2 regions of the Streptomyces sp. NPDC001617 genome follow, and region 1 is predicted to be linked to the other one. Evidence: riboswitches for the same ligand, from Rfam matches in the RefSeq annotation. Region 1 holds a riboswitch; the other holds the start of a gene.
What was found. A riboswitch is a leader RNA that binds a small molecule or an ion and turns the genes downstream of it on or off. The one in region 1 is predicted to bind glycine.
Positions count from the first base shown of each region.

Region 2: linked by a shared signal. The riboswitch ahead of gcvP (aminomethyl-transferring glycine dehydrogenase) and the one ahead of gcvT (glycine cleavage system aminomethyltransferase GcvT) in region 1 are both predicted to bind glycine.

Region 1 covers NZ_JBSFHA010000056.1:7,566-25,443, forward strand. Annotated here, with positions in the region: gene ACWC09_RS33885 (trimeric intracellular cation channel family protein) at 1-216, opposite strand, end outside; gene ACWC09_RS33890 (M1 family metallopeptidase) at 239-1,630, opposite strand; gene ACWC09_RS33895 (ABC transporter ATP-binding protein) at 1,728-2,948, opposite strand; gene ACWC09_RS33900 (ABC transporter ATP-binding protein) at 2,969-4,054, opposite strand; gene ACWC09_RS33905 (ABC transporter permease) at 4,051-5,061, opposite strand; gene ACWC09_RS33910 (ABC transporter substrate-binding protein) at 5,151-6,902, opposite strand; gene ACWC09_RS33915 (ABC transporter permease) at 6,930-7,928, opposite strand; gene ACWC09_RS33920 (enhanced serine sensitivity protein SseB C-terminal domain-containing protein) at 8,314-9,108, opposite strand; gene ACWC09_RS33925 (enhanced serine sensitivity protein SseB) at 9,285-10,079, opposite strand; gene ACWC09_RS33930 (AAA family ATPase) at 10,125-10,817, opposite strand; glycine riboswitch at 10,996-11,096, shown strand; glycine riboswitch at 11,097-11,206, shown strand; gene gcvT (glycine cleavage system aminomethyltransferase GcvT) at 11,245-12,363, shown strand; gene gcvH (glycine cleavage system protein GcvH) at 12,487-12,864, shown strand; gene glyA (serine hydroxymethyltransferase) at 12,881-14,146, shown strand; gene ACWC09_RS33950 (L-serine ammonia-lyase) at 14,204-15,586, shown strand; partial or broken gene ACWC09_RS33955 (helix-turn-helix domain-containing protein) at 15,907-16,143, shown strand; gene ACWC09_RS33960 (BTAD domain-containing putative transcriptional regulator) at 16,162-17,878, shown strand, end outside.
Region 2 covers NZ_JBSFHA010000143.1:409-14,104, reverse strand. Annotated here, with positions in the region: gene ACWC09_RS50515 (TOBE domain-containing protein) at 1-51, shown strand, start outside; gene gcvP (aminomethyl-transferring glycine dehydrogenase) at 119-3,007, opposite strand; glycine riboswitch at 3,185-3,280, opposite strand; gene ACWC09_RS50505 (PRC-barrel domain-containing protein) at 3,402-3,779, shown strand; gene ACWC09_RS50500 (DNA polymerase IV) at 3,848-5,218, opposite strand; gene ACWC09_RS50495 (MerR family transcriptional regulator) at 5,288-5,932, opposite strand; gene ACWC09_RS50490 (bifunctional nuclease family protein) at 6,192-6,665, opposite strand; gene ftsR (transcriptional regulator FtsR) at 6,751-7,488, opposite strand; gene ACWC09_RS50480 (FHA domain-containing protein) at 7,531-8,436, opposite strand; gene ACWC09_RS50475 (DUF881 domain-containing protein) at 8,498-9,334, opposite strand; gene ACWC09_RS50470 (small basic family protein) at 9,339-9,671, opposite strand; gene ACWC09_RS50465 (DUF881 domain-containing protein) at 9,668-10,573, opposite strand; gene ACWC09_RS50460 (sugar phosphate nucleotidyltransferase) at 10,681-13,176, opposite strand; gene ACWC09_RS50455 (CDP-alcohol phosphatidyltransferase family protein) at 13,291-13,696, opposite strand, start outside.

The DNA of each region.
Region 1 (17,878 bases):
GTAGCCCAGGTCCGTGAAGGCGGCGGGCGGGACGGCGCCGATGATCAGGTCCCTCAGCAGCCCTCCGCCCAGCGCGGTGACCTCGGCGAGCACGGCGATGCCGAAGACGTCGAAGTTCTTGCGGACCGCCAGCAGTGCGCCGGAGATGGCGAACACGAAGATGCCCACGAGGTCGAGCGTGTGCTGGACGGAGGGGCTGAACAGTTGCTGAAGCACCCCCCATTCTTACTCGGGGTCGCTACAGGGCCGGCTTGCCCGTCGTGTAGATCCACTTCTGGAAGAGGTCGTCGAGCTTCTGGCCGCTGACCTTCTCGGCGAGGTGGATGAAGTCGGCGGTGTCGGCGTTGCCGTAGCGGTGGAGCTTCGTCCAGGCGGGCAGCAGCTTGAAGAACGCCGTGTCGCCGATGCGTTCGCGCAGGGCCTGCAGGGTCATCGCACCGCGCTGGTAGACCGCGGAGGCGAACATGGTGTCGCGCTGCGGGTCGGCGACGGTGATCTGCCAGAAGGCGTTGTCGGCGGGGCGGGAGTTGTAGGCGGCCAGGAACGAGTCATGGGCGCTGCGCGTCCCCTGGTGCTCGGCCCACAGCCACTGGGCGTAGCTGGCGAAGCCCTCGTTGAGCCAGATGTCCTTCCAGCGCTCCACGGACACCGAGTCGCCGAACCACTGGTGGGCCAGCTCGTGCACGATCGTCGTCTCGTTGCGCACCGCCGAGTACGCCGGCTTGCTCTGCACCTCCAGCGAGAACCCGGCCTGAGGCATGTCGTCGACGATCGCGCCGGTCTCCTCGAAGGGGTACGGCCCGAAGACCTGCTGCCAGTAGTCGGTGGCGGCGGCCGTGACGGCGTACACGTCGACGCTGTTGCTGTTCGCGAGCACCGGGTCGATGGCGACGTAGATCGGGATGCCGGCCGGGGTCTTCCCGGTCTTCACGTCGAACTTCCCGATGGTGGCGGTCGCGAGGTAGGTCGCCATGGGCCTGCTCTCGCGCCAGTGGGTGTACGTCGAGTCGCCCTTGTCGTACGTCGAGACGAGACGGCCGTTGGAGACACCGGTCAGGCCCTTGGGGGCCTTGATGCGGATGTCGTACGTGGCCTTGTCGTCCGGGTGGTCGCTGGACGGGAACCAGGTGGAGGCGGCGTTGGGTTCACAGGCGACGAAGACGCCGTCGGCGGTCTTCATCCAGCCGTAGTCGGAGCCGAAGACGATGGGACCGTTGAGGGGTTCGGGAACCCCGCCGTAGGTGACGGTGACCTGGAAGTCGTGGCCCTTGCGCAGGAAGTCGCGCGGGGTGATGCGCAGTTCGTCGCCGTCCCGGGTGAACTGGGCGCGTCTGCCGTTCACTTCGATACTGGTGACCTCCAGCTTCTGCAGGTCGAGGTCGAAGGAGGAGAGGTTCTGGGTGGCGCGGGCGGTGAGGGTCGTACGGCCGTCGAGACGGTCGGTGTCCGGGTTGTACGCCACGTCGAGGGTGTAGTGGCGGGCGTCGAAGCCGCCGTTGCCGAGGTTCGGGAAGTAGGGGTCACCGATGCCGGGGGCGCCCGCGGTGGGGGCGGGCGAGGCGGCGATGACAAGGAAAGAGGCCGCCGCCGTAGCGAGGGCCCCTAAACGTGCCGAACGGGAGAGTCTCATCAGTCGTCCCTTTCGAGCGTGTGCCGATAAGTCGGACACGGACGACTCTGAACTCTCCCGTTCGGTCATGTGCATGACTTTGCCAACTTGTCATGCGTTACTTGTCGGTTGACTCCTGGCTCTCGGCCTCCGGGGTCTCGTCGGCCGTCCGGCGCGAGCCGCCGTTCTCGGCGACCTCCGCCGCCACCGCCACCGAGTTCTCCGCCGACTCCGCGAGCACCTCGTCGGCGATCAGTTCGGCCGCCTCCTTGGCCACGCTCAGCAGGACGGTGTCCTGCGGGGCCTGGTCCGCGAAGTTCTCCGGGTGGTGGCAGGCGACCCGCTGGCCGGGAAGCAGCTCCAGGAGCGGGGGCTCGGTCGTTTTGCAGATCTCCGTCGCCTTCCAGCACCGGGTGTGGAACCGGCAGCCGCTCGGCGGGGAGATCGGCGAGGGCACGTCGCCCTTGAGCAGGATGCGCTCGCTCTTGATGTTCTTCCGCTTCGGGTCCGGGATCGGCACGGCGGACATGAGCGCCTTGGTGTACGGGTGCATCGGCGCCCTGTACAGCGCGTCCCGGTCGGCCAGTTCGACGATCTTGCCGAGGTACATCACCGCGATACGGTCCGAGACGTGCCGCACCACCGAGAGGTCGTGCGCGATGATCACGTACGTCAGACCCAGCTCCTGCTGGAGGTCGTCCAGCAGATTGACGACCTGCGCCTGGATCGACACGTCGAGGGCCGACACCGGCTCGTCCGCCACGACCAGCTTCGGGTTCAGGGCGAGCGCACGGGCTATGCCGATGCGCTGGCGCTGACCGCCGGAGAACTCGTGCGGATAGCGGTTGTAGTGCTCGGGGTTGAGGCCCACGACCGACAGCAGCCGCTGGACCTCCTTCTTGACGCCGCCCTCGGGCTCGACACCCTGCAGCCGGAAGGGGGCGCCGACGATCGTGCCGATCGTGTGGCGCGGGTTCAGCGAGGAGTACGGGTCCTGGAAGATCATCTGCACATCGCGGCGCAGCGGACGCATGCCGCCGACGCCGAGGTGCGTGATGTCCTTGCCCTCGAACTCGACCGTGCCGCCCGTCGGTTCGAGCAGCCGGGTGATCAGCCGGCCCATGGTCGACTTGCCGCAGCCCGACTCGCCCACGACGCCGAGCGTCTCGCCCTTGCGGACCTCGAAGTCGATTCCGTCGACGGCGCGCACCGCACCGGTCTGCCGCTGGAGCAGACCCTTGCGGATCGGGAAGTGCTTCTGGAGTCCCGACACCTTCAGCAGGACCTCGTGCTCGGCGGCGTCCTGGGCGAGGGTGGCACCGTCGCCCTGCGCGGGCATGGTCGCTTCTTTTTCGTCGCTCACAGCTTCGGCGCAATCTCTTCGGTCCAGATACGCTCCCGCTGCTCCTGCGTCATGTGGCAGGCGGCCCAGTGCTGGCTGCCGACCTCGGTCAGCTCGGGGCGGACCGTGCGGGTGACGTTGTCCTTGGGGATGTCGGCGTACGGGCAGCGCGGGTTGAACGGGCAGCCGGACGGGACGTTGATCAGGGACGGCGGGGAGCCGTCGATCGGGACGAGCCGCTCCGTGTCCTCGCGGTCGAGACGCGGCATCGAGCCGAGCAGACCCCAGGTGTAGGGGTGGCGGGGCTCGGAGAACACCGACTCGGCCGGACCGCGCTCCACGGGCCGGCCCGCGTACATGACCAGCAGCTCGTCGGCCATCTCGGCGACGACACCGAGGTCGTGCGTGATCATGATGACTGCGGAGCCGAACTCCTTCTGCAGATCCCGGATCAGGTCGAGGATCTGCGCCTGGACGGTCACGTCCAGGGCGGTCGTCGGCTCGTCCGCGATCAGCAGCTCGGGGTTGTTGACCAGCGACATCGCGATCATCGCGCGCTGACGCATACCGCCGGAGAACTCGTGCGGGTAGCCGTCCACGCGCTTGTCCGGCTCCGGGATGCCCACGCGGTCCAGCATCTCGATGGCCCGCTGCTTGGCCACCTTCTTGTTCACGTTGTGGTGGACCCGGTAGGCCTCGATGATCTGCTGGCCGACGCTGTAGAACGGGTGCATCGCCGACAGCGGGTCCTGGAAGATCATCGCCATCTTGCGTCCGCGCAGCCGGCGCACGTCGTCGGGGTCGGCCCCGATCAGCTCCTCGCCGTCCAGCCAGACCTCGCCGGAGACCTTGGCGTTGGTGGACGAGCGGTGCAGCCCCATGATGCCCAGCGAGGTCACCGACTTGCCGGAGCCCGACTCACCGACTATGCCCAGGGTCTGGCCGCGGCGCAGGTCGAAACTGACGCCGTCGACCGACTTGACGAGACCGTCGAAGGTGTCGAAGTGGATACGCAGATCGCGGACGGAGAGGAACGCGTCGTCGGCGTCGGACGGGGCGACGGGGGCCGGTTCGCCCAGCGCCGCCTTTTCGAGCTTGCTCACGAGTACCTCACGCGGGGGTCGATGGCTGCGTAGACCAGGTCGACGATGAGATTGCAGAAGACGATGAAGAACGCGGCGACCAGGGTCACGCCCATCACGATGGGCAGATCGTTGTCCTTGATCGCCTGGATCGAGTAGGCACCGATGCCCTGCAGGGAGAACACCGTCTCCGTCAGCACCGCCGTGCCGATCAGAGTGCCGAAGTCCATGCCGAAGATGGTGACGATGGGCGTCAGCGCGGCCCGCAGGCCGTGCTTGGTGACCACCGTGCGCTCCTTGAGGCCCTTGGCCCGCGCCGTGCGGATGTAGTCCTCTCCCATGGTCTCCAGCATGCCCGCCCGGGTGAGCCGGGCGTAGAGGGCGGAGAAGAGGAACGCGAGGCTGATCCACGGCAGCAGCAGATGCCAGGCCCAGTCGGCCGGGTTCTGGGTGAACGGCACATAGTCCGTGCTGTCCCAGATGGGCCACTGGTAGACGAAGAGCGCGTTGATCACCTGGCCGGTGAAGAAGATCGGGAGCGAGACGCCGGCGAGCGCGATGAACATCGAGATGCGGTCCACCGGCTTGCCCTTGCGCAGCGCCGAGATGACACCGGTCGTCACACCGAAGATCACCCAGATCACCGCCGCACCGACGGCCAGCGAGAAGGAGACCGGGATGCGCTGGGTGAGCTGGGGCCAGACCTCGACGTGGCTCTTGAAGGAGTAGCCGAAGCAGGGGGCGCTGCAATGCGACGCATCGGGACCGAACTTGTAGTCGGCGCCCACGAACAGGCCCTTGATGTAGTCCCAGTACTGGATGACGATGGGCTGGTCGAAGCCCAGGTTCTTCTTGATCGCGGCGACGGACTCGGGATTGGCGTCCTTGCCGACGTACTGGGTGGCCAGCTGGGTGGCCGTCTGGCCGCCGAGACGAGGGACCAGGAAGAAGATGGCGAACGTGACTGCGCTGACCACCAGCAGCAGTACAAATGCGCCCAAGACGCGTCGGATGATGTACGCAGCCACAGCTGTCCGGCTCCGGGCGGCCGGGACGGGGTTTTCCGTCCCGGCCGCCCGGTGCCTTCACCTGCCTTTCAGGGGGATCCGGCCTGTGCTTACTTCGACGAACTCAGCAGCAGGTAGTCGTACATACCGAGGTACGCCTGCGTGACCGTGACGTTGGTCGCGGACGTCGGCCGGAGCAAGAGGTTCTTGCGGTAGACCAGCGGGACGACCGAGGCGTTGTCGAGCACCATCTTGTCGATGTCGCCCCACGCCTTGGTGCGGGCCGCCGAGTCGGTGTTGGCGATCGCGGCCTTCAGAGCGGCGTTGATCTTCGGGTCGTTCAGCTCCATCAGGTTGTTGCCACCCGACGGCTTGATGGCCGCACCGTCGACGATCTGGTCCAGGAAGCCGTAGCCGGTCGGCCAGTCGGCACCCCACGCCATGGAGAGCATGCCCAGCTTGTGCTGGTGGACGTAGCTCGGGACACCGGCGAAGTTGGCGAAGTACTTGCCGGAGGGGAACTGCTTGATGTCGACGTTGATGCCGACGCTCTTGAGCGAGTTCTGGATGGCCGTGGCCTGCGCGATCTCGGCAGGACGGTCGGAGCGGGCGGTCAGCGTGGTGGAGAAGCCGTTCGGCTTGCCGCAGAGCTTGAGCTCCGCCTTGGCCTTGGCCGCGTCACCCTTGTGCCCGGCGGACGGGTAGGTGTCGAACTTGGTGTAGCCGTTGACCGACGGCGGCAGCAGCGTGGTGGCCACGTCGCCCTTCGGCGAACCGCCGATGGCGTCGAGGATCGACTGCTTGTCGACCGCCCACTGAACGGCCTTGCGGCAGTGGACGTTGTCGAACGGTGCCACGTGGACGTTCAGCGCGATGTACGACGTCGCACCCGCGTAGGAGTTGTCCGTCTGCTTGGCGTACTTGCCGCTCAGCACCTTCGGCTGGGTCTGCGGCTGGACGCCGGTACCCGCGATGTCACCGGTGATCTTGTCGGCCAGCAGGTCGTTGTCGATGGTGACCGGGTTGACCTTGAACTTGACCGTGATCTTGTCCGGCAGCGCCTTGCGGACGGTGTCGGTCTTCTGGTCCCAGTTCGTGTTGCGGACGAGGGTGGCGCTGCGGCCCTCCTCGTACGACTGGAACTTGTAGGGGCCCGAGGACACGATGTGCTGCACGTACTTCGCACCGTCGTCCTTCGCAGCCGGCACGGGGGCCGTCTGCGAGAAGGTCGCCAGGTAGTCGAAGTCGGCGAACGGCTGGTTCAGCTTGAAGACGATCGTCCGGTCGTCCGGGGTCTCGATCGACTTCAGGCCGTCGGCGGACTTGTCCTTGTAGGGACCCTTGTACTTGTCGCCGCCCTGCAGGTAGGCCTTGAAGTACGTGGGGCCGTTGGACAGGGCCTCGGGCGCGAAGTTGGAGCGCTCGATGGCGTACTTCACGTCCTTGGACGTGATCGGCGTGCCGTCGTCGAACTTCAGGCCCGAACGCAGGGTGTACGTCCACGTCTTGGCGTCGGCGCTGGGCTTGCCCAGGGACTCCGCCAGGTCGGGGACGACCTGGAGGCCGGCCTTGCCCGCCGCCGGCTTGAACGTGACGAGCGTACGCGCGTAGAGGCGCGAGAAGTTCTGCACGAACCCGTAGTACGTGTTGCCCGGGTCCAGGGAGTCCGGCACGTCGGAGTCCTCCAGCGTGACCGTACCCCCCTTCTTGTTCGACACGTTGACGATGGCGTCGAGCGCCGCGTCCTTCTTGCCGGTGCCGCCACCGCCGCTGCTGTCCTTGCTGCCGCCGCCGCATGCGGCAGCGCCCAGCGAGAGTGCCAGCACCGACGCCACGGCGGCGGTAACCCTTCTCGTCTTCACGTGAGGAAAGCCCCCTCTATCGATGGATCACTTGCTGCGAGGGTCGAGTGCGTCACGCAGCCCGTCACCCAGCAGGTTGAAGGCCAGGACGGTGACGAAGATCGCCAGTCCGGGCACGAACATGTACTGCGGATCCGCTGTGTAGAGATCCACGGCGTTGCTGAGCATCCCGCCCCAGGAGGCCTGCGGCGGAGCGATGCCGACTCCGAGGAAGCTCAGCGCGGCCTCGAAGAGGATGTTCGTCGGAATGATCAGCGTCGAGTAGACGAGGATCGGTGCGACGAGATTGGGGAGCAGTTCCCGGAACAGCACGTAGGGACCACGTGCCCCGAGACTCTGGGCCGCCTCGATGAACTCCCGCCTCCGCAGGCTCATCGTCTGGGCGCGCACGATACGGCCGATGTACGGCCAGCTGAAGAAGCCGATCACGAAGATCAGCACGCAGATGCGCAGCGACAGACCGTTGAGCCCGAAGAAGCCGTCCTGCACGGAGGCGGAGATGGCGATGGCGAACAGGAGCAGCGGGAAGGCGAGGAAGGTGTCCATCAGCTTGCTGATGAAGCTGTCCACCCAGCCGCCGTAGTACCCCGCGACGACACCCAGCACGGTGCCGATGACCACCGACACCACAGTGGCGCCACCGGCGACGAGGAGCGAGACCCAGGAACCGTCGATGATCCGGGCGAGCATGTCGCGGCCGTACTGCGGCTCGACACCGAGCGGGTGCGACCAACTCATGCCGCCCCAGCCACCCTTGGGCGCGAGGAGCGCCGGGTCGATGAGGTTCTGGTGGAACTTGTCGGGGTCGAGCCCGAAGACCCACTCGATCGGCTTGGCCAGGATGGCCATCAGCGTGAGGCAGATGACGACGATGCCGCCCGCCACGGCCACCTTGTCGCGCTTGAACCGTGTCCAGGCGATCTGGGTGAGCGAACGACCTTCGATCTGGCTCTTCTTGGCCCCGGCGAGCACGGCCTCGGGCCGCGCTCCGGCTTCCGCCCCCGTGGTCTCGATCGGTGCGGTCACAATGACCTGACCCCTCCCGCCGGTGGTAACCGGCCTTTGTCCGCCGCTGTGGGCGGCTTGGTTCGCTTGCCTGCTGCGCGGTGGCCGCGGTTGAGTGCGGCCGGATGTGTGAGGCGATCCTCCGATTGGTACCGATCGGTACCTGCATGCAGGACTGGCGGCCTCGCGCCTTCAGGGGAGTCTTCAATGCCCTAGCGATCACGCGCCAGGTCTGATGGAGAAAGTATGCGCAACCGTGATGACGATTGAGGGGTTCCGTTATCCGGACGGCCGGTCGCGGCGGCCGGACACGAGCAATGGGGTACGAAGAGGGTGAATATCACCCTATCCGGCTTCATCTACGCGCGAAGATCCACGCGGGGCGCTGACGCCGCCGGGCCGTTTCTCAGTAGGTCCCGGGACCGGGATAGCCGTACCCGCCCGCCGGCGCCTGGGCCGGTGCGGGGGCGTGGGCCTCGCGGTCGTAGAAGGGGCGGGCGCTCGCCCGCATCCACAGGGCGACCGGGTCGTACTCGTCGGACATCGCGACGGTCGAGACCGGGAGGCCGTCGGGGACCGCGCCGATGGACTGCTGCATCATCGCGCGCACCGAGTCGACGGCGGTGGGGCTGGTGTCGTACACGTCGAGGCCGACGGCGAGATACGGCGCGCCGAGCGCCGGCTGCACCCAGGCGCGGCGCAGTGAGCGGACGGCCGGGGTGCGGTGGGCGTTGTGCGCGAGCAGGGCGTAGAACTGCGGGATCTCGATGGCCGGTTCGGTGAGGCGGAGGGGGCCGGCGGGCTGGCGGTCCAGGCCGGTGGCGATGCGGCGGAGGTCGAGCCAGGGGACGCCGACGCCGCCGCCGGGGGCGTGCGGGTTGAGCCAGAGGCCGTAGTGGTCGGGGTAGAGAGTGCGGGCCACGTCGATGCCCTCGACCACTTCGTACGAGCGGTTCCAGCCGCTGGCGCTCAGTTCCTGGGCGGAGGTGACACAGGGGGCGTAGCCGTAGCCCTCGACGTCCATGTTTCCGTACTGGGCGTCCGGGGAGCCGGACTGGCCGTGCCACAGGAGCATCCAGATCTGGCCGGAACCGGGGGTCGCGAGGGCGCGGAGGAGTGCCTCGTAAGCGTCGTAGCGCCCGGGGGTCACCTGGCGCAGCATGTGCTCGACCGTGCCGGTCGTGGTGCCGCTGGCGCTCACGCGTACCGCCCCTTCTGGAAGTTTCCCCATGTATGGAATGAGTCTAAGCGCCCATTGGCTCGGGGCTTGTTGTGCGACGGCGAGTGCGGGTCGTGTGTGGTTGATCGCGCCCCACGCGGCGGAGCCGCACATCGATACAGCCCCGCACCCCTCAAGGGGTTGATCCCCAGCCCGTCCTAGAAGTGGTCCCTCGTATAGAAAGGGCGTACCCGGTCGCGCATCCATGTCGCCACCGGGTCGTCCGTGACGTCCAGGAGGACCAGGTTGACCGGCCACTGGGTGGGGATCTTGGTGACGGCTCGTTCCAGGGCCTGGAGGGGGAGGGCTCGTAGATCGCCTTCCCACTGGGAGAGTTCCACGCCGACGAACATGACCGGGGCCGCCGTTTCGATGGCCGCGAGGCAGCGGCGGGCCGTGACGACCACGCCTGTCCCGGCGAACTCGGCGGAGGCGACGGCCAGGAAGTCGATCGGGTCCTCCTGCCAGTCCGGCTCGTACAGCTTCACGCGGCCGCCGGAGGTGGGGCCGTCGAGGGCGGTGCGGCCGATGCGGCAGAGTTCGGCGACGGCGGCGGGCGGAAGGGGGACGCCGACCACGCCGTCGGGGTTGATCGCGAGGCCCACGTGCGGGGGCAGGCCGCGGGCGAACTCCACGGCCGGGGCGATCGTGAACGACATATGGCTGCCGACGACCTGGCGGAACTGCTCCTCGGAGCTGAAGACCGGTACATAGGCCTGGCCCTCGATCTCCATCGTGGGCAGGTCGAGGGGGCCACTGTGCGGGCCGCCGCCATTGGGCAGCGGGATCCAGAGGAAGCTGCGGCCCAGGACCTCGATGATCCTGCCGCCCGCGGCGGGAATGCCGAGGGAGGCCGACAGCACCTCCTCCAGCTCGTTGCCGGGCCATCCGCCGTGCGGATGGGGGTGCGCCTGCGTGGGAAAGTCCGCGGGAAGATCCGCCGGGAAGTCCATCTGTCTACGACCGCCTGCTGTAATCCACTGCTGTGGCAGGAAAGGCTAGCGGGTACCGGCGTCGGTGGGTCGGTTCGTGAAGGTGATCCTGCGGAGTACGTCCGCTGCCGGACGGTCCAGCAGGACCGCCGAGCCCACCCCTGCCGGCAGGTCGCCGCGCTCGACGGAGCGGATGAGCCGGGCCGCGGCCGTGCGGTGACGCAGGAAGGCGTAGCGGGAGACGCCCCGGCCGCGCTCGCGCTGGCCCTCCAGGGCCATGCCCGGAGTGACGTCCAGGAGCAACAGGTGCAGGGTGCCGCCGCGGCGGCGGGCCTCGCGGGCCAGCCAGTCGCGGACCCAGGCCTGCGTACCGCAGTCGTGGACCACGACGCCCTCGCCGGAGCGCAGGGCGCGGCGCAGGCCGGCGAAGTGGGCGACGCGGACCAGGGGGCGGTAGAGGGCGTACGGGAGGAGGCCCGGGGCTCGGGCGTCCCAGCGGTCCCGGGTGTCCTGGGAGTCGATACGCAGACCCTTCACCGCGCGGGTCATCAGCGTCGACTTGCCGCTGCCGGGCAGGCCCGTGACGACGACGAGGTCCCGGGGGCCGAAGAGGAGGGCGTGCGGGCTGCGGCCCGAGCGGTCGCGGAGGTCGCGGACGACCGGTGCCGGGCGCTCGTCGCACCGCTCGCGGGCCGGGGCCGTGGGCTGCTTGGGCAGCGCGAGGGCCGAGGTCGTGGCGTACGCCGTGGTCCTTGTCACCGTGATCGTCCTCCCTGTCGGGTCAGGAAAGGTTCTCCCCAACTAATGTAAAGAGAAGGTAATGCACGGCGTCTCGCGGTTCCGTTCGGTTCCGGCCACAGGCCCGTCACAAAAGAGCGGTCTCCCCCGAGCCGACGAGGCGTGCAATGATGTGCGCGCCAACTGCATACCGGCCGTTTGAATCCGCGCGGGAGAGTCCTCAGGAGCAGCGTCTGCTGGGGCGCCGAAGGAGCAAGTCCCTCCCTTGAATCTCTCAGGCCCCGTTACCGCGCGGGCGAGGCACATCTGAAAAGCGGGCCGCTGCGCGCAGTGGCTCCACCCAAGGTGCAAGCCATGACCACGTTCTGGTCATGGCGAACCTCTCAGGTTCCGATGACAGATGGGGAGGAACGACCTCGCCCGTCATGCCTTGGGAGACATCCGTCCGATGAGCAGCACCGAAATCCGTCGTACCGCGCTCGATGCCCTGCATCGTTCGCTCGGCGCGACGATGACCGACTTCGCCGGCTGGGACATGCCGCTGCGTTACGGCTCCGAGCGCGACGAGCACCTCGCCGTGCGCACGAAGGCCGGCCTCTTCGACCTCTCCCACATGGGCGAGATCACCGTGACCGGCCCGGAGGCGGCCCCCCTTCTCAACCACGCGCTGGTCGGCAACATCGCCTCCGTCGGCGTGGGCCGGGCCCGGTACACCATGATCTGCCGGGCCGACGGCGGGATCCTGGACGACCTGATCGTCTACCGGCTCGCCGAGACCGAGTACCTGGTCGTCGCCAACGCCTCCAACGCCCAGGTCGTGCTGGACGCGTTGGCCGAGCGCGCCGCCGGCTTCGACGCCGAGGTGCGCGACGACCGGGACGCCTACGCGCTGATCGCCGTCCAGGGCCCCGAGTCGCCCGGCATCCTCAAGTCGCTCACCGACGCCGACCTCGACGGCCTGAAGTACTACGCCGGTCTGCCGGGGACGGTCGCCGGGGTGCCGGCGCTCATCGCGCGCACCGGCTACACCGGCGAGGACGGCTTCGAGCTGTTCGTCGAGCCCGGGCACGCCGTCGAGTTGTGGCAGGCGCTGACCAAGGCCGGCGAGGGCGTCGGGCTCGTCCCCTGCGGTCTGTCCTGCCGGGACACGCTCCGCCTGGAGGCGGGCATGCCGCTGTACGGGCATGAGTTGTCGACGGCCCTCACCCCCTTCGACGCCGGGCTCGGCCGGGTGGTGAAGTTCGAGAAGGAGGGCGACTTCGTGGGGCGCGAGGCGCTCCAGGAGGCCGCCGAGCGGGCCGCTTCGAGCCCTCCGCGCGTCCTGGTCGGCCTGGTCGCCGAGGGGCGACGGGTGCCGCGTGCCGGGTACGCGGTCGTCGCCGGGGGCGAGGTGATCGGCGAGGTGACGTCCGGTGCGCCCTCCCCCACACTCGGGAAGCCGATCGCGATGGCCTACGTCGATGCCGCGCATGCGGCGCCGGGCACGCCGGGCGTGGGCGTGGACATCCGGGGCAGTCACGAGCCGTACGAGGTCGTGGCGCTGCCCTTCTACAAGCGGCAGAAGTGACACCGCCGTAGCCGACGTTCCGTGACCTCGGGCAGTGACCTCGAGCACATCGTCCCTGCTCACACGCATTGTCAGCAGTCTCCCATTCATCAGCACTCCCCCGCGTACAGGAGAATTCAGGCCATGAGCAACCCCCAGCAGCTGCGCTACAGCAAGGAGCACGAGTGGCTGTCGGGCGCCGAGGACGGCGTCTCGACGGTCGGCATCACCGAGTTCGCGGCCAACGCGCTCGGCGACGTCGTCTACGCCCAGCTTCCCGAGGTGGGCTCCGCCGTGACCGCGGGCGAGACCTGCGGCGAGCTGGAGTCGACGAAGTCGGTCAGCGACCTGTACTCCCCCGTCACCGGTGAGGTCACCGAGATCAACGAGGACGTCGTCAACGACCCGTCCCTGGTCAACTCGGCGCCCTTCGAAGGCGGTTGGCTGTTCAAGGTCCGGGCCACGGAGGAGCCGTCCGACCTGCTCTCCGCCGACGAGTACACCGCCCAGAACGCCGGCTGAGGAGTCGTACCGCCTGATGTCCGTCCTGAACACCCACCTTCACGAGCTCGATCCGGAGATCGCCGCCGCGGTCGACGCCGAGCTGGACCGCCAGCAGTCCACCCTCGAGATGATCGCGTCCGAGAACTTCGCGCCGCTCGCGGTGATGGAGGCCCAGGGCTCGGTCCTGACCAACAAGTACGCCGAGGGCTATCCCGGCCGGCGCTACTACGGCGGCTGCGAGCACGTCGACGTCGCCGAGCAGATCGCCATCGACCGGCTCAAGGAGCTGTTCGGCGCCGAGTACGCCAACGTCCAGCCGCACTCGGGCGCCTCCGCCAACCAGGCCGCGCTGTTCGCCCTGGCCCAGCCCGGCGACACCATCCTGGGCCTGGACCTCGCCCACGGCGGCCACCTCACCCACGGGATGCGGCTGAACTTCTCCGGCAAGCAGTTCAACGTGGTCGCCTACCACGTGGACGATGCCACCGGGCTGGTCGACATGGCCGAGCTGGAGAAGCTGGCCACCGAGCACCGGCCGAAGGTGATCATCGCCGGGTGGTCGGCCTACCCGCGGCAGCTGGACTTCGCCGAGTTCCGGCGGATCGCGGACGCGGTCGGCGCCCACCTGTGGGTCGACATGGCCCACTTCGCGGGTCTGGTGGCGGCCGGGCTGCACCCCAACCCGGTCGAGTACGCCGATGTCGTCACGTCCACCACGCACAAGACGCTGGGCGGCCCGCGCGGCGGCATCATCCTCGCCAAGAAGGACTTCGCGAAGAAGCTCAACTCGTCCGTCTTCCCCGGGTTCCAGGGCGGTCCGCTGGAGCACGTGATCGCGGCGAAGGCGGTGTCCTTCAAGGTCGCCGCGTCGGAGGACTTCAAGGAGCGCCAGCGGCGTACGCTGGACGGCGCGCGCATCCTCGCCGAGCGGCTGACGGCCGCCGACGCGCGCGAGGCCGGCGTGAACGTCCTGTCCGGCGGCACGGACGTGCACCTCATCCTCGTGGACCTGCGTGAGTCCGCACTGGACGGGCAGCAGGCCGAGGACCGGCTGCACGAGGTCGGCATCACCGTCAACCGCAACGCCGTCCCCAACGACCCGCGTCCCCCGATGGTGACCTCGGGTCTGCGGATCGGCACCCCGGCGCTGGCCACCCGCGGCTTCACCGCCGAGGACTTCGCCGAGGTCGCCGACGTGATCGCGGAGGCCCTGAAGCCGTCGTACGACGCGGAGGCGCTCAGGACCCGGGTCAGGGCCCTGGCCGACAAGCACCCGCTGTACCCCGGCCTCAACAAGTAGTCCCCTGGTGGGGGCACCCGGGAACGTGTGCCCCCACCCTCCGTAGGAGGAGTTCCCGTGGCCATCTCGGTCTTCGACCTGTTCTCGATCGGCATCGGCCCGTCGAGCTCCCACACGGTCGGCCCGATGCGGGCGGCGCGCATGTTCGTCCGCCGTCTGCGCAACGAAGGGCTGCTGTCCTCCGTCGCCTCGGTGCGGTGCGAGCTGTACGGCTCGCTCGGCGCGACCGGTCACGGGCACGGCACGCCCAAGGCGGTGCTGCTCGGCCTGGAGGGCGCCTCGCCGCGGACGGTGGACGTCGAGAGTGCCGACGAACGGGTGGAGCGGATCAAGGCCGCGCGGCTCCTGAATCTGCTCGGCGAACACGAGATCACGTTCTCCTTCGACGACGACCTGGTGCTGCACCGCCGCAAGGCACTCCCGTACCACGCGAACGGCATGACGGTCTGGGCATACGACGCCTCGGGCACGGAGCTGTTCTCGAAGACGTACTACTCGGTGGGCGGCGGTTTCGTCGTCGACGAGGACGCGGTGGGCGCGGACCGGATCAAGCTGGACGACACGGTCCTCAAGTACCCGTTCCGCACGGGCGACGAGCTGCTGCGCCTGACGCGGGAGACGGGCCTGTCCATCTCCTCACTCATGCTGGAGAACGAGCGCGCCTGGCGGACCGAGGAGGAGATCCGGACCGGTCTGCTGGACATCTGGCGGGTCATGCAGGCGTGCGTGTCACGGGGCATGTCGCGGGAGGGCATCCTGCCGGGCGGTCTTCGTGTACGGCGCCGGGCCGCGGTGTCGGCCCGCCAACTCCGGGCGGAGGGCGACCCGTTGGCGCACGCGATGGAGTGGATCACGCTCTACGCGATGGCGGTGAACGAGGAGAACGCGGCGGGTGGTCGTGTGGTCACCGCCCCGACCAACGGCGCGGCCGGCATCATCCCGGCGGTCCTCCACTACTACATCAACTTCGCCTCGGGCGCTGCCTCCGAAGGAGAGAAGGAGGACGGGGTCGTCAGGTTCCTGCTGGCGGCCGGCGCCATCGGCATGCTGTTCAAGGAGAACGCCTCCATCTCCGGCGCCGAGGTCGGCTGCCAGGGCGAGGTCGGCTCCGCCTGCTCGATGGCCGCGGGCGCCCTCGCAGAGGTCCTCGGCGGCTCCCCCGAACAGGTCGAGAACGCGGCCGAGATCGGCATGGAACACAACCTCGGCCTCACCTGCGACCCCGTCGGCGGCCTCGTCCAGATCCCGTGCATCGAACGCAACGGCATGGCCGCGGTCAAGGCGGTCACGGCGGCCCGGATGGCACTGCGCGGCGACGGCTCGCACAAGGTGTCCCTGGACAAGGTCATCAAGACGATGAAGGACACCGGGGCGGACATGAGCGTGAAGTACAAGGAGACGGCTCGGGGCGGGCTTGCGGTGAACATCATCGAGTGCTGAGGCCCGTACCGCGGTCGCGTTCAGAGAACGTTTACCGCGATCGGATTACCTTGTGGGACATCCCACGAGTCCACGCCTCCGAACCCCGTCAACTTCCTTTTCGGACAATAACGCCGACCGAATGGTTCCCGCCACGTGGAATATTCGTCACGTGCCCGGAGTTGTTCGGCGTGTAAATTAAAGAAAAGAATCAGTAGACCTGTGATCAGCAACGATCGATTAGCGCCAGGGGATAGGGGACACTAGGGGCCACAAGCCTCCAAGTCACCCCGGAGGACACTTAGATCAGAAGCCGAGCCATCACTCGGCGCGGGGGGACCATGCTGCATGTCCGCGGTACCGAATCGGCCATTACCGCTCGTCTCCAGCTGAGGCAATCGCTTCCCTTCCGTACTCTGGTTCGCACGTTCCGGGAGCGTGCGGGCCTGACCCAGAGCGAGTTCGCCGAGCTGTCCGGTGTCAGCGTGCGGGCTCTGCGCAACATCGAGAGCGGCCGGGTGGACCAGCCCCAGGCCCGAACCCTGCGGGCTCTGGCGGGTGTACTCGGGCTCGATGTCGACGACATAAGGCGTTCCATGACAAAGAGCCGAAAAACCGCTGACGGGGGCGGACCACGCCTGCGTATCGGCATTCTCGGCCCGCTGACCGTCGGCCGCGGCGGCACCGAGATCGATGTAAGCGCTTTCAAGCTGCGGCGATTATTGTCCCTGCTGGTGCTCTGCCATCCCGAATCGGCCGGCCTGGATGAAATAGGCCGCACCCTGTGGCCGAAGGAACCGCCGCGTTCCTACCCGAATCTGATCCACACCTATGTGAGTCAGGCACGCGGTCTGCTCCGCTCCGCCGGGTCCGGGCCGGTCGACCCGGCCAACTCGTACCTGATCCGCACTCCGGTCGGCTACGCGCTCTCCCTCGACCGCGACGAGGTCGATCTGACCCGCTTCCAGGACCTTGCGGACAGGGCCCGGCAGGCCCACGCCGGTGGGGCCTCGGCCGCCGCCTACGAGCTCGCGACCCTCGCCCATCACTGCTGGCGCGGCCCGATTCTCGCCGACGAGCCCCAGCTGGCGCTGCACCCGGCGGCCACGGCGGCCGGCCGGCAGCGGATCGAGAACCTGCTGCTGTACGCGGATCTCGCGCTGCGGTTCCAGCAGCCGGAGCAGGTGGTGCCCGCGCTGCGGGCCGCCACCGAGGACGAGCCGATGAACGAGAGGCTGCAGGCGCGGCTCATGCTGGCGCTGGCCAGCTGCGGGGAGCAGTCGGCGGCACTGAGGGTGTTCACCGAGGTCAGCGGGCGGCTCGACGCCGAGCTCGGCCTCCAGCCCGGCCAGGAGCTGCGCCAGGCGCATCTGCAGGTCCTGCAGCAGGAGCTGGTCTGGGCCAGGCGCGAACCGCTGAGGCCGCAGCCGGTGCCCGACTCCTGGGACGGCGGGACGCCGGCCCCTCCTCCGCCGCCTCTGCGGCCGTCCCAGCTTCCGGGCCGGACCCGCCACTTCGTGGGGCGCACCGCGCACATCAGGGAGCTGGACCAGTTGCTCCTGGCCCCCGGCGAGCCGGACGGCCAGGTCCCGGCCGCGCTGATCACCGGGCCGCCCGGCGTGGGCAAGACGGCGATCGCCCTGCGGTGGGCGCACCGGGTGCTCGACCGGTTCCCCGACGGGCAGCTCTACATCGACCTGCACGGTCATGCCCGCCGACGCCCCCTCGACGCCCAGGAGGCCCTGGCCGCGTTCCTGCGCGCACTCGGTGTTCCGCAGCACCGCATCCCCGACACCCTGGACGAGGCGACGGCCCTCTACCGCACCCAACTGTCCGGCCTGCGGGTCCTGGTGGTCGTCGACAACGCGCGGGACGAGGACCAGATACGGCCCCTGATCCCCGGTGACGCAGGGTGCGCCGTGCTCATCACCAGCCGCAACGCGCTGCCCGACCTGACGGCCAGGGAGGGGATCCAGCGGATCGTCGTGGACGCGCTCGACGACGCGGAGACCCGGGTCCTCCTCGGCCGGCTACTGGGGCCGGAACGGGTCGGGCGGGAACCGCTCGCCGCCATGGCGCTGGGCAGATACTGCGGCGGTCTGCCCTTGGCGCTCCGCGTCCTCACGGCGCGGCTGGCGCAGCATTCCTGCCTCAGCATCGCCCAGTACTACGCAGAGTTGGAGGACTCCGGACCGTTCCGGGCGCCCGGCGACCCGGGAGAGCGACCGCTGTCCTCGGTCCAGACGGCCTTCGAGCTGTCCTACACGACGCTGCCGGAGCCGACGCGCCGGGTGTTCCGGCTGCTCGGCCGGA
Region 2 (13,696 bases), on a different contig from region 1:
CCGGTCGTGGCCCTGATCAAGTCGACCGAGATCTCCCTCGCGACGGAGTGACGGCATGACGGCATGACGAGAAAGGGCCCCGCATACGAATTCCAGGGGCCCTCACTCATTTACCGGCTCAGTCCTCGTACGCGTCCAGCGGCGGGCACGAGCACACCAGGTTCCGGTCACCGAACGCCTGGTCGATCCGCCGCACCGGCGGCCAGTACTTGTCGGCGGCCGAGACCCCGGCCGGGAACACGGCCTCCTCACGCGTGTACGCGTGCTCCCACTCACCGCCCAGCGCGGCGGCCGTGTGCGGAGCGCCCCGCAGCGGGTTGTCCTCGGCGGGCCACTCACCCGCCCCGACCTTCTCGATCTCCGCCCGAATGGCGATCATCGCCTCGCAGAACCGGTCCAGTTCGACGATGTCCTCGGACTCGGTCGGCTCGATCATCAGCGTGCCGGCCACCGGGAACGACATCGTCGGCGCGTGGAACCCGTAGTCGATGAGCCGCTTGGCCACGTCGTCCACCGACACCCCGGTCGCCTTGGTCAGCGGCCGCAGATCGATGATGCACTCGTGCGCGACCAGCCCACCGGGGCCGGTGTAGAGCACGGGGTAGTGCGGTTCGAGCCGCTTGGCGATGTAGTTGGCGGAGAGCACGGCCACCTGCGTGGCCCGCTTCAGCCCCTCCCCGCCCATGAGCCGGACGTAGGCCCAGGAGATCGGCAGAATCCCCGCCGACCCCCAGGGTGCGGCGGAGATCGGCCCGACGCCCGTCTCGGGCCCGGCGGCGGGCTGCAGCGGATGGTTCGGCAGATACGGCGCCAGGTGCGCACGTACACCCACCGGCCCGACGCCCGGACCGCCACCACCGTGCGGAATGCAGAAGGTCTTGTGCAGGTTCAGGTGCGAGACGTCACCGCCGAAGTGCCCTGGCTTGGCCAGGCCGACCAGCGCATTGAGGTTGGCACCGTCGACGTAGACCTGACCCCCCGCCTCGTGCACCTGAGCGCAGATGTCGGCGACATGCTCCTCGAACACACCGTGCGTCGAGGGGTACGTGATCATCAGCACCGCCAGTTCGTCGCGGTACTGCTCGATCTTCGCCCGCAGGTCCTCGACGTCGATCTCGCCGTCCTCGGCGGTTCTCACGACGACGACCTTCATCCCGGCCATCACAGCACTCGCGGCATTCGTCCCATGCGCGGACGACGGAATCAGACAGACGGTCCGCTGCGCGTCCCCGTTGGCCCGGTGATACCCACGAACGGCGAGCAGCCCGGCCAGCTCGCCCTGCGACCCCGCGTTGGGCTGCAGCGACACCTTGTCGTACCCGGTGACCTCGGCCAGCCGCTCCTCCAGCTCGCGGATCAGCGTCAGATAGCCCTGCGCCTGCTCGGCGGGCGCGAAGGGGTGCAGCTGCCCGAACTCGGGCCAGGTGACCGGCTCCATCTCGGTGGTCGCGTTGAGCTTCATCGTGCAGGAGCCGAGCGGAATCATGCCGCGGTCCAGCGCGTAGTCCCGGTCGGCCAGCCTGCGCAGGTACCGCAGCATCGCGGTCTCGGAACGGTACTGGTGGAAGACGGGGTGAGCGAGGAACTCGTCGTCACGCAGCAGATCCTGCGGAATCGCTTCCCCGACAACCTCGTCCAGCGCCTCGATGTCACCGTCGACCCCGAACGCGCTCCATACGGCGCCCAGTTGGGCCCTGGCCGTCGTCTCGTCGCAGGCGAGGGAGACGTGATCGGCGTCGACGAGCCGCAGATTGACCCCGTTCTCCCGCGCGGCGGCGACGATCTCAGCGCCGCGCCCGGCCACCCGTACGGTGAGCGTGTCGAAGTAGGACCCGTGCACCACCTCGACGCCACCGCGCTCAAGCCCCTCGGCGAGGATCGTGGCGTACCGATGGGTCCGCCGCGCGATGCCCTTCAGGCCCTCCGGCCCGTGGTAGACGGCGTACATGCCGGCCATGACGGCGAGCAGCACCTGCGCCGTACAGATGTTGCTGGTCGCCTTCTCCCGCCGGATGTGCTGCTCACGGGTCTGCAGGGCCAGCCGGTACGCCTTGTGCCCGTCCGCGTCCACGGACACACCCACGAGCCGCCCGGGCAGGCTCCGGGCGAACTTCTCGTGTACGGCCATGTAGCCCGCGTGCGGCCCGCCGAAGCCCATCGGCACACCGAACCGCTGCGTCGTACCGACCGCGATGTCCGCCCCGAGCTCACCGGGCGACTTCAGCAGGGTCAGCGCGAGCAGGTCGGCGGCGACGGTGACCAGGGCACCCAGCTCGTGCGCCTGCTCGATGACCGGCTTGATGTCGCGTACGGCACCGGAGGCGCCGGGGTACTGGATGAGCACGCCGTTGATCTCACGCCCGGCGACGTCGGCCGGAATCCCGTCGCTCAGATCGGCGACGACGACCTCCACGCCGGTGGGCTCGGCCCGGGTCTCGATCACGGCGATGGTCTGCGGCAGCACGTCCGCATCGACGAGGAAGAGCCCCTTCTTGTTCTTCCCCATGCGCCGGGACAGCGCCACAGCCTCCGCGGCCGCGGTCCCCTCGTCGAGCAGCGAGGCACCGGAGGTGGGCAGACCGGTGAGGTCGGCGACGACGGTCTGGAAGTTGAGGAGGGCTTCGAGCCGCCCCTGCGAGATCTCGGGCTGGTACGGCGTGTAGGCCGTGTACCAGGCGGGATTCTCCATGACGTTCCGCAGGATGACGGGCGGGGTGAAGGTCCCGTAGTACCCGAGTCCGATCATGGAATCGAGAACCTGGTTCCGATCGGCAAGCGAACGCAGCTCGGCAAGCACCTCGGCCTCGGTACGAGCCCCCGGCAGCTTCAGGACATCGTCGGCGTTCTTGATCACATCCGGCACCGCGGCGGCGGTGAGCTCGTCCAGCGAGCCGTACCCGACCTGCGCGAGCATCTTGGCGCGGGCCCCGTGGTCGGGGCCGATATGGCGCTGTTCGAAGGGGATACCCTGCTCGAGCTCGGCGAGCGGAATGCGGTGGGCGGTCATTGCGGAGGCCTCCTGGTCTGACACGACCTTCGAGGGGCACCACGGCACGGGTACCCGGACGGCCTCCCCCTCTGTCATCTCAACCTGAGAGCTTCACCGGGTCCGCTCAAGAGCTCCCGGCTTTCACCGTCGGTGAGAGCGGAAGCCGTCGACACCCGCCCTGCTTTCCAGAGTGACCTCGTCCGTGCGGTACGTGAGCCTGAGAGATTCCGGGGAGGATTTGCTCCTTCGGCGCCTCCGAAGTTCTCCGGAGGACTCTCCCGCACGGGGTCAGCAGCCGCTGTCAGCCTACCAGCGAGGGCAACGACCGGGCCTTCGAGTGGCCACCTTGCCCAATGTGTTCTTTTGTAGTGCTTACGGATGAGTTGCGAGTCGAGAACCAGTGGAGGGCCCCGTGCAGACCGACATCGATCCGCGCAATCTGATCGGCCGCAAGGCGTTCGACCGCAACGGCACCAAGATCGGCACCATCGACGAGGTCTACCTCGACGACGCGACCGGCGTGCCGGAGTGGGCCGCCATACGCACCGGCCTGTTCTCCCGGGACGCCTTCGTCCCTCTGGAGCCCAGCGAACTGGTCGAGGGCACCCTCCACATCCCCTTCGACCGCTCCCTGATCAAGGACGCTCCCGACTTCGGCGTAGGCCGCCACCTATCCCCCGAACAGGAACTCCAGCTCTACCACCACTACGGCCTGGACGTGGCCCCACCTCCCCCGTTCCCGGACCGGGATTTCGGCAGGCTGGCGGGGACGGAGGACGCAGAGCCCTGAGGCGCGGTCAGGGATGGCCGCCGACCACGAACGCCGCACGGGTGGTGCGGGTGGGAACCCGTACCCGATCACGCACGCATGCCGTCCACCGAGGCTCCCGCCACCAATGGCAACGGATCAGCCGGCTCCAGCTCAGGATCATCGACCCGAAACGTCCGCACACGCCCCACCTCGGACCCCGGCGTCTCGAACCGCACCGTCACCCGCCCCAGCCCACTCCCCTGCACCCACCCATGCCCGAACTCGGCATGCCGCACATCATGCCCCGCAGACCACCGCCGCTCGACAGCCACGACCTGCTCCGCCACAGCCCCGTCCTCCCCCTCCTCCTCCGCATGCTCCACCCCCTCCCCGGCCGTCTGCGCAAACGCGGCCTGCGCGAACAGGTCCTCCTGCGTGTAATCGGCAAGCCCACTCACCCCCACCCCCAACAACCGCACACCCCCCGTCGTGTCCACGCCCTCCAGCAGCCGAGCCGCGGCCTCCCGCACCACCGCAGGATCATCGGTCGGCCCCCGCAACGTCTCCGACCGGGTCAACGTCGAGAAGTCGTACCGCCGCACCTTCAACACGATGGTCCGCCCGGACAGCCCCGCCCCCCGCAACCGCCGCACGCACCGATCGGCCAGCCGCTGCACCTCCATCCCCACCCGCAGCCGGTCGTGAATGTCCACGTCATACGTGTCCTCGACGGACACCGACTTGGTCTCCCGCTCGGCCACCACGGGCCGGTCGTCATGGGCCAGTGCCATGGCGTAGAGCGCATGCCCGTGCGCCTTGCCCAGCAGCCGTACGAGCTCGTCGTCCCCGGCCTCGGCGATGTCGTCGACCGTCGTGATCCCGGCCCGCCGCAGATGGTCCCCCGTCGCCGGCCCCACCCCCGGCAGGGTCCGCACCGGCATCGGCCCCAGCAACGCCCGCTCGGTGCCGGGCTCGATCAGCACCAGCCCGTCCGGCTTGGCCTCCTCGGAGGCGATCTTCGCGAGCATCTTGGACGCGGCGAGCCCCACGGACCCGGTGAGGCCCGTGACGGCCCGTATGTCGGCCCGCAGCTTCTCCCCGACCAGCCGGGCCGAGGCCGCGTCCCAGGCCGTCTGACCGGCCTCCAGGTCCACGAACGCCTCGTCCAGGCTGAGCGGCTCCACCAGGGGCGACAGCGCGTGCAGCATCCCCATCACCTGCTCGCTGATCGCCCGGTAGAACCCGAAGCGCGGCACCAGATACGCGGCGTTCGGCGCCAGCCGCCGCGCCTGGGCCATCGGCATCGCGGACCGCACCCCGAAGACCCGCGCCTCGTACGAAGCCGTGGCCACCACCCCACGCGGCCCCAGCCCGCCCACGACCACGGCCTTCCCGCGCAGACTCGGCTTGGACGCCTGCTCCGCCGAGGCGTAGAAGGCATCCATGTCGAGATGCAGGATCGTGGGCGCGTTTCTCACATGTCCGATGCTGCCCTACGCCACTGACAATGCCCCCGGCCTGAAGACGACCGCCCGGTGTCGCTCCCTCTAGACGGCCCGGTTGCGCCGCCGCGCCAGCTCGTCGGTCGGGTTCTGCCCGATCAGTGTCTCGCCGGTGTCGATCCGCTCGCCGTGCAGCTGCGAGAGCGCGCTCTCGACATCCCGCCACACCACACCGACGGCGATCCCGAAGATGCCCTGCCCGCCCTGGAGCAGCGCGTGGACCTCGTCGGGTGAGGTGCACTCGTAGACGGTGGCACCGTCACTCATGAGCGTCATGCGCTCCAGGTCCCGGAAGCCGCGCTCGCGCAGATGCTGCACGGCGGTGCGGATGTTCTGCAGGGACACACCCGTGTCCAGGAACCGCTTGACGATCTTCAGGACGACGACGTCCCGGAAGCTGTAGAGCCGCTGGGTCCCCGACCCGTGGGCGGGCCGCACGCTCGGCTCGACGAGCCCGGTGCGCGCCCAGTAGTCGAGTTGCCGGTAGGTGATGCCGGCGGCCGCACAGGCCGTCGGCCCGCGGTAGCCGATCTGCTCGGACGCCATGGACGTCGCCCCTCCGCTGCTCGGCACGGCCGCCGGTCGCTGCGGAGCGTGATCGGCCGCGCTGCCGTGAAGCGGGTACGGAAAGCTTCCCCCGACCTCGCGTCCGGGGGCACCCCCAGCCGTACCGTCGCCGCTGCTTCTCACGCCGACCTCCGTCCTTGACCTGCCTCCTCGACGGTAGGCAGCCACCAGGGGTGCGTCAACGACCGCCACACTCGGCACGCCGAGTGATAATCACCCTAAGAGTGGTTTCCCGTACCCCACCGCGGGGAAAGGCTAGCCGAATGCGCTCGGAGCGGGCCGCAGGACGCTCTCACTCCCCGCCGGCAAATGCCGGCATTTCGCCCCGGACCGACCGAAGCCGGCCCGCCACGGACCGCTGGTCCGCCGAGCGGGCCGCGCCTCACTGGCTGCTGGTGCCGAAGTCCTCCGGGGAGATCTGGTCGAGGAACTCGCGGAACTTCTCCACCTCGTCCTCCTGCTCGTCCGGGATCGCGATGCCCGCGTCGTCGAGCACGCCGTCGCTGCCGTAGATCGGCGTCCCGGTGCGCAGGGCCAGCGCTATGGCATCGGAGGGGCGGGCGCTCACCTCGACTCCGCTGGCGAAGACCAGCTCCGCGTAGAAGACGCCCTCACGCAGGTCCGTGATGCGCACTTCCGTGAGCTCCTGGCCGACGGCCTCCAGCACGTCCTTGAACAGGTCGTGGGTCAGCGGTCGTGCGGGGGCCATGCCCTGCTGGGCGAAGGCGATCGCCGTCGCCTCCCCGGGCCCGATCCAGATGGGGAGGTAGCGGTCGCCTCCCACTTCACGCAGGAGCACGATCGGTTGGTTGGAGGGCATTTCGACCCGGACACCTACGACATCGAGCTCGTTCACACAGCAACCCTAGGACGTGCCCGGGACGTTTGGGTAGTCGGGCAGAGATTGGGGGGCCGATCCGGCCTCGGCGGACGCGCCGGGCTCAGGGCAGGCGCACCCCGAGCGCGGTCCGTACGAGGGCCGCGTGCAGCTTCACGGTGAGCGCCGCCAGCTCCTTGGTACGGGCCTCCGCGTGGGCCCTGGTCTGCGGATTGCGGTGCCGCTTGAGCGGGGCCACCACCTGGTCCACCAGCCCGGCCTCACGGTCGGCGGCGGCCTTCATCGCCCTCAGGTGCCGTGGTTCGATCCCGAACCGCCCGAGCTCCACGACGAGCGCCGCGACGGTGACCGCCTCCGCGTCGTACGCCCCGTCGGGCAGCGGTGCGAGCAGCCCGTACGACTCCCACTCCTTGAGCTCGTCCTCGCCGATCCCGGCGGCGGCGAGCAGCTCGGCCTTGCCGATCCGGGCCGCCGTGGGCCCTTCGACGACCTCCAGGACGGGCTCGCCGTCCCGCTGACGACCCACCGCGGGCAGTGGGACCGCCTCGCCGCGCTCCATGGCGTCCAGGTGCTCGCGGATCACCTTGAGCGGCAGGTAGTGGTCCCGCTGCATCCTCAGGACGTGCCCGAGGCGCTCCACGTCGCCGACGGTGAACTTGCGGTACCCCGAGGGGGTCCGCTGCGGCTCGATGAGCCCTTCCGACTCCAGGAAGCGGATCTTGGAGATGGTGACTTCCGGGAACTCGTCGCGCAGCACGTTCAGCACCGTGCCGATGCTCATCAGTCCGCTGTCCGTGGCGGCGGTGCCGTGGCCGGCACCACCGCTCGGTGTTTGAAGCATGGACATTCCCTGGGGTCCCCCCGGACGGTGTCCGGGAGCGGGTCAGTAGCCCCGCTGGCTCGCGTAGAAGACCAGCCGGTACTTGCCGATCTGGACCTCGTCGCCGTTGTTCAGGGCGACCTGGTCGATCCGCTCGCGGTTGACGTACGTGCCGTTGAGGCTGCCGACGTCGGCCACCGTGAACGAGCCGTCCGCTCCGCGGCGGAACTCCACGTGCCGGCGCGAGACCGTCACGTCGTCCAGGAAGATGTCGCTCTGAGGGTGACGGCCGGCCGTGGTCAGGTCGCCGTCCAGGAGGAAGCGGCTGCCCGAGTTCGGTCCGCGGCGCACGACCAGCAGGGCGGAACCCAGCGGCAGCGCGTCGACGGCCGCCTGCGCCTCGGGAGAGAGCGCCGGCAGCTGCGTCTGACCGGTGACCTCGGCGTCGTAGGCCTCGAGGCCGGAGATCGAGATCGTGGAGGTCGTCTCGGACGGACGCTCCGGCGTCGCCCCCGCCCGTAGGGGAGCGCCGCAGTTGGAGCAGAAGCGGCTGTTCTCCGCGTTGCGGTTACCGCACCTCGTACACACCAGGGCCGACATAGGGGAAAACCCTCCACCCGTACTTGAGGTTGACGGTTGCCCGAAACCTATGCCGCCGGACTGCGCAGGGTCAACAGACGGCGCGCCCTGACCTCCGGGAATGTCACCGCCCGACCCGCCGACCTGGTCCCGGAACAGCGGACGCTGGCCTTCCGCGTCGGGCTGTGCGCGATGACGAGCAGTGGCATTGTCACTGCCCTCTCGCGCGCTCTTGCCGAACAACTTCGCAAACAACTTCACGGGCGATTCCCCTTGACCGAAACAGACCCGCCCGTGGGGCAGGACGAACCCTGACTCAATACGCCGGTCGACCCGGACATCCTCACAACGTCCGTATCCACCAGACAGTTTCCACCACGCACCACCCATTCGGTGCGCCGACCCCCCGCAACCTCATGCCCCTGCCCGACGCCCCCCATGCACCCCCGGTTCACTGGGAGGACGACCGAGCGTAGTCAGGCCGCTTCGCGGCTCGCAAGGCGTCCACGACGATCTTGTTCGACCGGTCGACGGTGACGGTGGCCTGCTCCTTCTCAAGAGTCTGCACCACGCCTCCCGGGATGTTGAGCGCCGGCTCCAGATCCGCCGGCTTGCCGATGACCTTGAAACGATAGGGCGCGTTGATCTTGTTCCCATCGACGCTGACGCTCTTGCCGGAGTCCGAGAGATACGTGCCGGCCACGACGCGTACGCCGTTCACCTGGATCGCCTCCGCCCCCGCGGCGCGCAGCTCCTGGATCGCGTCGAGCAGCATGTCCGCCTCGACCGTCCCCTTCGTGTCCTCGATCGTCATCGTGATGCCGGGACCCTGCGCGGCCACCGTGCCCGCCAGAATGCCGAGTTGCCTCTCCTTCTCGACGGTCTGCTTGCGGGCCTCCTCGGCCTGGTCGGAGCTGTTCTCCAGCTCGTCGCGCTGCTTCTCCAGTCCTTGCTTCTCGTCCTCAAGACGCTGGGTACGGTCGTCGAGTTCATCGAGGATGCGAACAAGATCCTCCTGGCGTGCTCCGCGCAGCGCGCTGTCACTGTCGCTGTTCGAGGCCACCTGGACGGCCAGGCCGAAGCCGAGGCCGAACAGCAGCAGCGCGACGATGAGTTGGGCACGACTGACGCGCGGCGGCCACAGTCCCTTGACGAGCCGCTGCCGGCCGGTCAGCTCGGTCTTCGGCGCCTCCTCCGCGGCCTCTCCTGCCTCCGGGGCCGTCGCGGGCACTTCTTCGGGCAGTTCCTTGCGGAGCCTGTTCTCGGGCTTCTCCTCGTTCTCGCTCATCGCCTCACGCCCGGAACACGTGCCGACGGATCGCCGCGGCGTTCGAGAAGATCCGGATGCCGAGGACCACGACGACACCGGTGGACAGCTGAGCACCCACGCCCAACTTGTCGCCCAGGAACACGATCAACGCGGCCACCACCACGTTGGACAGGAACGACACCACGAAGACCTTGTCGTCGAAGATCCCGTCGAGCATGGCCCGCAGACCACCGAAGACGGCGTCGAGCGCCGCGACGACGGCGATCGGCAGATAAGGCTCGACGACCGCCGGAACCTCAGGCCGGACCAACAGTCCGGCCACGACTCCCACGACGAGGCCCAGTACGGCGATCACGATGTGCCCTTCTCAGTCTTCTCGGTCTTCGGCTGTGCTGTACGTACGATCACACTCGGTGCTGCGGGCAGCCGGAGGTCGCTCTCCACCGAGATGGCGGTCCGGATGCCGTAGTCCTCTTGCAGGGCGTGCAGATACAGCCCGTCGGCGCTGTTCTGGAACGTGGTGCTCAGCTGCTTGCCGTTGCCCACGGCGAGCACCGTATAAGGCGGCACCAGTGGCTTGTTGTCGACCAGTATCGCGTCCCCGGCGGCCCTGATCGCCGACAGCGCGGTCAGCCGCTGCCCGTTGATGGAGATGGCCTCGGCGCCCGACTCCCACAGCCCGTTGACGACCCGCTGCATGTCCCGGTCGCGGACCCTCCCGGTGTCGGAGAAGTCCGTGGTCTCGCGCGGGTTGCCGTTGCCGCCGGAGGTGGCTTCCTTGGCGTCGTTCACGACCAGCTTCACACCGGGACCGTGCACCGCAACGGCACCCGACAGAACGCCCACCAGCTCCGACTGGTCCCCGGTCCCGCTCCTCTTCAGAGCCTCCCGCTGCCGCGTGCTCACCTCGTCGCGCAGCTTGTCGACGGAGCCCTCCAGCTTGTCCGCGGTCGCCGTCTCCCGGTCGATCCGGTCGATCAGCTCCTGGCGCTCCTTGGCCACCACAGGAGCCGCCACGCGCGCCTGTGCCGCCCCGACGGTCACCACAAGGGCCGCGAGCACGAGCCCGCCGGCCAGACCCAGCCGCGCCCGGAGCGTCTTGGGCATCCCGCCGGCGCCCTCGGCCTTCTTGCGGGCGGCAGCCTCGGCGTATCCGTCGTCGAGGCTGTGGTCCATGACGTTGGTGAGCAGGAACATGGACGCGTCCGGCCGCGAGGGGCGCGTCGGTGTGCTCCGAACGGGGGGGTGCTGCGGCATGCCGCACATCGTCGCACGTTGCGACCACTACCTCCGAATGGCCCCACCGGCGTGCCGGACAGGCCCCCTTGGGGACACCTGTCCGGCACGCACCCGTGCTGCGTCTTTCAGCGGCCCGCGCTGTCCACCACGGCCGACCACTCGTCGAGCAGGGCCTGCGCGGAGGCGTCGTCCGGCCCCTCCGCCCACAGATGGGTGACGGCCTCGGCGGGGTCGGGCAGCACCATCACCCAACGCCCGTCGGTCTCCACCACCCGTACACCGTCGGTGGTGTCCACAAAGCGATCTCCGGCCGCCTCGACGACCCGCCGCATCACAAGTCCCTTGACGGCCCAGGGAGTCGCCAGATCCCGCTTGAGGACGTGCGCACGCGGGATACGAGCGTCGATCTGGCTGAGCGTGAGCTGCGTCCGCGCCACCAGCCCGATCAGCCGTACAAAGGCCGCCGTACCGTCGAAGACACTGCTGAACTCCGGGATGATGAATCCGCCCTTGCCGTCACCGCCGAAGATGGTCGAGTCGTCGCCACCGACCCGGGTGAGGTCGTCGGGTGAGGTGGTCGTCCACTCGACCTGCGTACCGTGATACGCCGCCACCTGCTCGGCGATCCGCGTCGTGGTCACCGGCAGCGCCACACGACCGCTGCGCCGCTCCGCGGCGACCAGGTCGAGCATGACGAGCAGCGCCCGGTCGTCCTCGATGATCCGCCCCTTCTCGTCGACGAGAGAGAGCCGCTCACCGACTGGATCGAACCGCACGCCGAAGGCCGCCCGCGACGAGGCCACGATCTCGCCGAGCCGCACAAGCCCGGAACGCCGCTGGTCACCGGTCTCCGTGGGCCGGGACTCGTCGAGACCCGGGTTGATGGTCAACGAGTCCACGCCGAGCTTGCCGAGCAGACTGGGCAGCACGAGCCCGGAACTGCCGTTGGAGGCGTCGACGACGACCTTCAGCCCGGACTCCTTGATCCCGGTCGTGTCGACGTTCCGCAACAGCGACCCGGTGTACGAGTCGAAGACGCTTGCCGGGAAGTGCAGGTCACCGATCTCGCCGGGGAACGCACGCCGGTACTCCTGCCGCGCGAACACCCGGTCCAGCTTCCGCTGGCTGCCCTGCGACAGATCGGCCCCGTTCCCGTCGAAGAACATGATGTCCACGGAGTCCGGTACCCCGGGCGTGGTCCGGATCATGATCCCGCCGGCACTGCCGCGCGCGGTCTGCTGGCGAGCTACGGGCAGCGGTACGTTCTCCAGATCGCGTACGTCGATGGCGCTGGCCTGCAGAGCGGAGATCACCGCCCGCTTGAGCGCGCGGGCACCGCGGGAGTGGTCGCGGGCCGTGGTGACCGTGGAGCCCTTCTTGAGGGTCGTCGCGTAGGCACCGGCCAGGCGGACGGCGAGCTCTGGTGTGATCTCGACGTTCAGGATGCCGGAGACGCCACGGGCGCCGAAGAGATGGGCCTGGCCCCTGGACTCCCAGATGACCGAGGTGTTGACGAAGGCGCCTGCCTCGATGGTCTTGAACGGGTAGACCCGCACGTTCCCCTGCACGATCGATTCTTCACCGATCAGGCACTCATCACCGATGACCGCGCCGTCCTCGATCCGTGCGGCACGCATGATGTCGGTGTTCTTGCCGACGACGCAGCCACGCAGATTGCTGTGCTGTCCCACGTACACGTTGTCGTGCACCACGGCCTTGTGCAGAAAGGCACCGCTCTTCACGACGACATTGGAACCGACGACGGTGTGCTCACGAATTTCGGCGCCGGCCTCGACCTTGGCATAGTCACCGATGTACAGCGGCCCGCGGAGAACGGCATCGGGATGCACCTCGGCGCCCTCGGCCACCCAGACCCCCGGGGAGATCTCGAACCCGTCGATCTCGACGTCGACCTTGCCCTCCAGGACATCGGCCTGCGCCTTCACATAGCTCTCGTGCGTGCCGACGTCCTCCCAGTAGCCCTCAGCGATATAGCCGTAGATCGGCTTGCCTTCCTTCATCAACTGCGGAAAGACATCGCCGGACCAGTCGACGGGCACATCGGGCTCGACATAGTCGAAGACCTCGGGCTCCATCACATAGATCCCGGTGTTCACCGTGTCCGAGAAGACCTGCCCCCAGGTCGGCTTCTCGAGGAAGCGCTCGACCTTTCCTTCCTCGTCGACGATCGTGATGCCGAATTCCAGTGGATTGGGCACACGCGTCAGACACACGGTGACGAGCGCACCCTTTTCCTTGTGGAAATTGATGAGCTCGGTGAGGTCGAAGTCGGTCAGCGCATCGCCGGAAATGACGAGGAAAGCATCGTCCTTCAACGCCTCTTCGGCGTTCTTGACGCTTCCGGCGGTACCGAGTGGCTTCTCCTCATTGGCATAGGAAAGCTCCATTCCGAGCTCTTCGCCGTCACCGAAGTAGTTCTTGACCAAGGAGGCCAGGAACTGGACAGTTACGACGGTCTCGTTCAGCCCATGCCTTTTGAGCAGCCGCAGTACGTGCTCCATGATCGGGCGGTTCACCACGGGTAGGAGCGGTTTGGGCATGCTCGAGGTCATGGGGCGAAGGCGTGTGCCTTCGCCTCCGGCCATCACGACGGCCTTCATGTCGGAAGCGTCCTCCTCAAAGAGACGACGGTCTGGCCGACTTCACCCGTCAGATTGTCCCGCACTTCTTCACCGGAGGCCATCTGGCCGCTACGGCCGCAGCAATCGGCGAGTTCAGTCGGCCATGGCGTCCGCACGGACCAGGCGGCGGACTTGTACCACGTAGAGGACTCCTGCCCACCAGTAGAGCGTTGTACCCCATCCGGCGAACGCCCATCCGAAAATAGCAGCGAGTGAGTGGATCCATCCAGATCCGTCACTGAGCAGGAGCAACGGGAAAGCGTACATCAGGTTGAACGTGGCTGCCTTCCCCAGGAAGTTCACCTGCGGCGGCGGATAGCCGTGCCGCCTGAGGATGCCCACCATCACCAGGAGGACCAGCTCTCGCAGTAGAAGTACAGCGGTCAACCAGATTGGCAGAATCTCGCGCCAGGTGAGACCGACCAAAGTCGAGAGAATGTAGAGCCGGTCGGCCGCGGGATCGAGGAGCCGGCCCAGACTGCTGATCTGGTTCCAACGC